Regions from separate parts of the Thermoanaerobacter sp. CM-CNRG TB177 genome, predicted to be linked through region 2. Evidence: riboswitches for the same ligand, from Rfam matches in the RefSeq annotation. Region 2 holds a riboswitch; the other holds the start of a gene.
The links. Region 2 has a riboswitch for FMN ahead of ribD (bifunctional diaminohydroxyphosphoribosylaminopyrimidine deaminase/5-amino-6-(5-phosphoribosylamino)uracil reductase RibD). Riboswitches for the same ligand answer to the same signal wherever they lie in the genome.
Positions count from the first base shown of each region.

Region 1 (3,353 bases), on a different contig from region 2:
CTTAACTGACGAATATCATCCAACTCAAGTTTTGGCTGACCTTATGACAATAGAAGAAGAGTTTGGAAGCTTAACAGGAAGAAAGCTTGTATTTGTAGGGGACGGAAGGAATAACATGGCTAATACTTTAGCGGTAGGCTGCGCTAAGATGGGGATGCATTATGTGATTAATTCTCCAAAAGAATTGTGGCCTTCACAAGAATTTATAGATGAAATCAGGCAAATGGCAGCTGAAAATGGGGGAACTTTTGAACTTACGAGTGTGCCAGGAGAGGGTCTTGAAGGAGCAGATGCAATTTACACTGATGTGTGGGCTTCGATGGGAGAAGAAGCAAAAGCTGAGGAAAGAGAAGCTTTATTGAGACCTTTTCAAGTTAATGAGGAAATGATGAAAAAGACAGGAAGAGAAGATACCATATTTTTGCATTGCTTACCTGCAGTTAAAGGGCAAGAAGTTACTTTTGATGTTATAGAAGGTAAACAATCAAGAGTATGGGACCAAGCAGAAAATAGAAAACATACAATTAAAGCTGTGATGATTGCTACTCTGCTTTAATATTACTTTACAAGGGAGGACGTTATGAAAGACAAAATTGTTGTTGCTTTAGGAGGGAACGCCCTGCAGGACGTAAATACGCCTCCTACTGCAGAGGCGCAAATGGAAGTAGTAAAGAGGACAGCGGGGTATTTGGCGGACATAATTGAAAAAGGTTATTCTGTTGTGATTACCCATGGCAATGGTCCGCAAGTGGGGAATATAGTCATACAAAATGAAACTGCATCAAAGATTGTTCCTGCAATGCCTTTTGACGTGTGTGGAGCAGAGAGCCAAGGCATGATAGGATATATGATTCAACAAGCTTTAAGAGAAGTTTTGAAAGAGAGAAATATTAAAAAAGAAGTAGCAACTATTATAACACAAGTTGTGGTGGATAAAAATGACCCTGCTTTTAAAAAACCTACAAAGCCAATAGGACCTTTTTATACAAAAGAGGAAGCTGAAGTTTTAATAAAAGAAAAAGGGTATGAAATGGTAGAAGACAGTGGGAGAGGATATAGAAGAGTTGTTCCTTCTCCTGACCCCAAAGAAATAGTAGAACTTAATACAATAAAGTTACTTGAAAAAAATGGGGTGATAGTAATAACGGTTGGGGGAGGAGGAATTCCTGTAATTAGGGAAAATGGCAATTTAAGAGGGGTAGCTGCCGTAATAGACAAAGATTTAGCTTCTGAAAAGTTGGCAGAAGATATTGATGCAGATGTTTTGCTAATTCTTACAGCCGTTGAAAAGGTAGCAATAAATTACAACAAGCCAAATCAAAAATTTCTTGACAAAATGACAGTGGAAGAAGCAATAAAATACATGGAAGAAGGCCATTTTGCGCCTGGCAGTATGTTTCCTAAAGTTAAAGCAGCAGTAAGATTTGCAAAGTCAAAAGTAGGAAGGCGAGCAATAATTACTTCTTTAGATAAAGCTTTAGAAGCCCTCAAAGGGGAAGCGGGAACAGTTATTACTTTATAAATCAAGTTAAAAATTTTTACTGTCTCATGTACTTTCTTAATCCTTGGCACGTACAAATTTTTACTAAAACTATTGACAAAGATAGATAAAAGTGAGAGAATAAAATTAAAATTGAATAGTAAAGAAGATAAATCTTCGGGGCAGGGTGAAATTCCCGACCGGCGGTATAGCCCGCGAGCCGCTTAGGCGGTTGATGTGGTGAAATTCCACAGCCGACAGTGAAAGTCTGGAGGGGAGAAGATTTTGTTTTTGTGCCTGTTTTTGCGAAATAAATCCCAAAAAATCCTGAAGATTATCTTCAGGATTTTTTTGATAAGTGAAATTGGAGGGATGAATTGTGGAAAAAACTAAAACACAAACTATAGTAAAGGTGGGTTTTCTTTCAGCAACAGCTTTTATACTTATGTATTTAGAATTTCAGGTACCACTGTTTCCTGGATTTTTAAAACTTGATTTTAGTGATGTACCCGCGCTAGTTGCATCTTTTGCTATAGGGCCTTTGTATGGGGTAATGGTGGAGCTTATTAAAAACATACTCCATGCCACTGTGACTCAGTCGGGAGCTATTGGCGAAATTGCCAACTTCACTGTAGGTTCTATATTTGTTTATGCTGCAGGGGTTATATATCAGTTTAATAAGACGCGAAAAACGGCTCTTATATCTATGGCAATTGCTACAGTAGTGATGGCTGTAACTGCTTCACTTTTAAATTACTATGTTTTTCTTCCTTTGTACCAAAGGGTCATGGGCTGGCCTATGGATGCCATCATTAATATGGGCAAAGCAGCAAATAAAAATATAGTGGATGTAAAAACTCTTATATCATACGGAATATTTCCTTTTAATATATTAAAAGGAATTGTAGTGTCAGTAATTACCTTCCTGGTATATAAGAAGCTATCACCTTTTTTCAAACATTAATTTTAAATCCCTGGCAGGTGCTGGGGATTAGTTTGTTAACAAAGTTAAAAAATTTTCAAAGGAGATATTTTGCATCGTCGCATACAGTCTGATCCCTAGCACATGCTGGGGGTTATTTTTATTTTTAATTTGTTAAAAGATAATATATAATAAAGTTATAATAAGTGGGGTGAGACTTAATGGAAAAGACCTATATTTGCAAAAATAGAGACGAGACCATTTCTTTAGGAGAAAAATTAGGAAGGCTGTTAAAGAGTAGAGATATAATTTTATTGTATGGGGATTTAGGAAGTGGCAAAACTGTTTTTACAAAGGGAATTGCGAAGGGGTTAGGAATAAATGAGCCAGTTACCAGCCCGACTTTTACTTTAGTCAATGAACATAAAGGAAGGATTCCTCTTTATCATTTTGATTTATATAGGTTAGATGATTACACAGCCCTTTATGACATAGGTTATGAGGAATATTTTTATGACGAAGGAGTTTGCGCAATTGAATGGCCTGAAAGGTTAGGACCTTTACTTCCGAAAGAAAGGCTAGAAGTAATAATTCAAAAAGGAGAAAAAGAAGATGAAAGAGTTATTTTATTTAAAGATTTTGGGAAACGATATGAAGAGCTTTTAAAGGAGATGAGTCAATGAAAATTTTGGCAATAGATTCTTCTTCTAAAACTGCTACTGTTGCATTAGTAGATGAAAAGGGGATAATAGGAGAATACTCTATAAATTATCTCAGGCATTCAGTAATTTTAATGCCCATGATAGATGAACTGCTTAAAAAGTGTGAAGTACCAATAAATCAAATAACTCATGTAGCTGTTTCGGAAGGACCAGGCTCTTTTACGGGGCTTAGAATCGGTGCTGCCACCGCAAAGGGTTTGGCTCATGCTCTTAACATCCCTATTGTAGG
Region 1 is NZ_JAFCAC010000003.1:25,313-28,665, forward strand. It holds gene argF (ornithine carbamoyltransferase) at 1-556, shown strand, start outside; gene arcC (carbamate kinase) at 581-1,522, shown strand; FMN riboswitch at 1,650-1,768, shown strand; gene I4N53_RS00205 (ECF transporter S component) at 1,860-2,444, shown strand; gene tsaE (tRNA (adenosine(37)-N6)-threonylcarbamoyltransferase complex ATPase subunit type 1 TsaE) at 2,624-3,085, shown strand; gene tsaB (tRNA (adenosine(37)-N6)-threonylcarbamoyltransferase complex dimerization subunit type 1 TsaB) at 3,082-3,353, shown strand, end outside.
Region 1: another riboswitch for FMN. It lies ahead of I4N53_RS00205 (ECF transporter S component); the one in region 2 lies ahead of ribD (bifunctional diaminohydroxyphosphoribosylaminopyrimidine deaminase/5-amino-6-(5-phosphoribosylamino)uracil reductase RibD).

Region 2 (3,353 bases):
TTTACACTATCTCCTACCCCTTTATAACCCAATGTGGTCTTAAGCATTGTATGTGGAATAACTGAAACAGTAAAATAATCATATCCATCCTCAACAACCGTTAAACTTATACCATCAACCGCAATACTTCCCTTACGGGCAATGTATTTTGTAAATTTCTCATTGATAGCTATTTTAAATATAAAAGCATTTTTTTCCTGCCTTTTCTCTATGATTTTTCCAACGCAATCTATATGGCCAGTTACAATATGCCCGCCCATTCTCCTTCCAACTTGAAGTGCTCTTTCAAGATTGACAATGCTTCCAGTTTTCAGATCTTTTAAATTACTTGCCCTCATGGTTTCAGGCATAACATCAGCCGCAAAACTTTCGTCTGATATATTAGTAACAGTTAAACATACACCGTTAACTGCTATGCTATCACCTATTTTTGTTTCCTCAAGGACTTTGCTACATTTTATAACAATTTTTGTAAAAGTACCATGTGTAATATTCTTAACAGTTCCTGTTTCTTCTATAATTCCAGTAAACATACGCCATAACCTACTTTCTTACATATGCTGTTATTAGTATATCATCATCTATTCTATCAATCTCCACATCTTTTAATTCTATTGAATTTCCTATATCCGAAAAACCTATACCTTCTACAGGTGTTAAAGCATTTTTTCCTCCTATTATTCTAGGTGATATAAAAAACATAACTTTATCAACAATTCCCTCTTTAAATGCAGACCAATTTAATGTCCCACCGCCTTCAATCAATACACTATCAATTCCCCTCTCTCCAAGTTTTACCATTAGCTCTTTTAAAGGTACTTTTCCATTGTCATTCTTTAATATAATAACTTCAATATCCATGTCTTCAAGCTTCTTTCTCACATTGTTTGGCATAAGTTCTGTTGTAGCAATTATCGGTTTTGCCGTTTTGTCTCTTATTACATTTGAGTCAAGTGGAATTCTACCTCTACTATCCACAATAATCCTTACAGGATTTTTATACCCCTCCAACCTTGTTGTAAGCATTGGGTTATCCTTAATTACTGTATTTACCCCAACCATAATAGCGGATACCCGTCCTCTTATTTTATGAGCAAATTTTCTTGATTTCCTATTTGTAATCCATTTAGAATTTCCATTATAACAAGCAATCTTACCATCAATACTCATAGCAGATTTTAATATCACAAAGGGAAATTTTGTCGTAATATATTTAACAAATATTTCGTTGAGTTTCCTCGCTTCTTTCTCCATCATCCCCACATGTACTTCTATTCCCGCCTCTTTTAACCTTTTTATACCGTTCCCGCTAACCTTAGGATTTGGGTCTTCCATCGCTATATACACTCTCTTAATGCCAGATTTAATTATTTCTTCAACACAAGGAGGCGTTTTGCCATAATGGCTGCAAGGTTCAAGTGTTACAAACATAGTAGAACCTTCAACATTTTCAACTGCATTTTTTAATGCATTTACTTCAGCATGTGGCCCTCCAAAATATTCATGATAACCCTCACCTATTATTTTTCCATTTTTAACTATTACAGCACCCACAAGTGGATTAGGATTTGTGTATCCCCATCCTTTTTTAGCCAGTGTTAAAGCCCTTTTCATATATTCTTCCAATTTAATCCCTCCTATACTAAAAAATCCTGAAGGTTAAACCTTCAGGGTTAAAAAAACCCCCAGAGAACATATTCCCTGGGGAATATTTCTCCTTCTCCCATCCAGACTTTAACTGTCGGCCTCGGAATTTCACCGAGTCTGCCAAAAGGCTCGCGGGCTATACCGCCGGTACGGAATTTCACCGATCCCTGAAGGTTTTATCCAATTGTATTTTCAACAGTTCCACCTGCGGGGATAAATGGAAGCACCATTTCGTCTTTGTCTATAATACATTCTATCATAAAAGGTCTTTTTTGACTATAGGCTTTTTTAAAAGCTTTTTCAAATTCCTCTTTTGTTGTCACTCTTATTCCTTCTACTCCAAAATCATTGGCAAGATTTGCAAAGTTTAAATTTGCATTTAAATCTGTCTGCGAAAATCTTTTATTGTACAAAAGATTTTGCCATTGTCTTACCATACCTAAAGTCCGGTTGTTGAGTAATACCGTTATAACCGGAATATTGTATACTGCAGCTGTCTCCAAAGCATGTATATTCATTCTTAAACTTCCATCACCTGCAATGTTCACAACCCTTTTGTCTGGCTTTCCCACCTGTGCACCTATTGCAGCAGGAAGCCCAAAGCCCATTGTCCCGAGTCCTCCTGAGGTAACAAAAGTCCTCGGCTGCTTAAATTTATAATACTGCGCAGCCCACATTTGATTTTGTCCCACTTCCGTGGCTATTATAAGGTCATCGTTTGAAAGCTGTTGAATTTTTTCTACTATCCACTGAGGCCTTAAAACTTCATCGTTTTTATACTTTAATCCGTGCTTTTCTCTCAAGAAAGAAATTTCCTCTAACCATTCCTTTCTTTCAATGAATGAAAGTTTATTCATTAAGAGTCTTAAAACTTCTTTTACTTTACCTATAATTGCTACATCTACTTCTACATTTTTCCCTAATTCTGCAGGGTCAATATCAATATGGATTATTTTAGCATTTGGTGCAAGTCCTCCTGCTTTGCCAGCAACTCTGTCGCTAAATCTCGTCCCTATCGCTATCACAAGGTCTGATTTATACACAGCCAAATTCGCAAATCTGCTTCCATGCATACCAATAAGACCTAATGACAAAGGATGGTCTTCTGGAAAAGCTCCCAATCCCATCAAAGAAGTAGCAACAGGTATATTGGTCTTCTCGGCAAATTCTACGAGTTCGTTTGATGCTTCTCCCCAAATCACTCCTCCTCCTGCAAAGATTACAGGTTTTTTACTTTGTAAAATAAGCTCTATAGCTTTGTCTAATTCTTTTTGCGAAACTACTCCATTGATATCGTTTTTTATATCAATACTATCTCCTATTCCCTTTACATATTCTATATCGGCGTTTTGTATATCTTTTGGAATATCTACTAATACAGGACCTGGTCTTCCACTCTTAGCAATTGCAAATGCCTGTCTTATAGTATCTGTTAATTTATCAGGAGACTTTACAATAAAGTTGTGTTTAGTTATAGGCATTGTAATACCTGTTATATCTACTTCTTGAAAAGCATCCTTTCCTATAAGATTTGTAGGCACCTGTCCTGTTATCGCCACAACAGGTACAGAATCCATATAAGCGTTGGCTATACCCGTAACAAGATTGGTAGAACCAGGGCCAGAGGTAGCAAAACAAACCCCTACTCTTCCAGTAACTCTTGCATAGCCATCTGCCATATGTGCCGCCATCTGTTCGTGTGTTGC
Region 2 is NZ_JAFCAC010000057.1:21,493-24,845, reverse strand. It holds gene I4N53_RS06310 (riboflavin synthase) at 1-533, opposite strand, end outside; gene ribD (bifunctional diaminohydroxyphosphoribosylaminopyrimidine deaminase/5-amino-6-(5-phosphoribosylamino)uracil reductase RibD) at 544-1,626, opposite strand; FMN riboswitch at 1,712-1,826, opposite strand; gene ilvB (biosynthetic-type acetolactate synthase large subunit) at 1,824-3,353, opposite strand, start outside.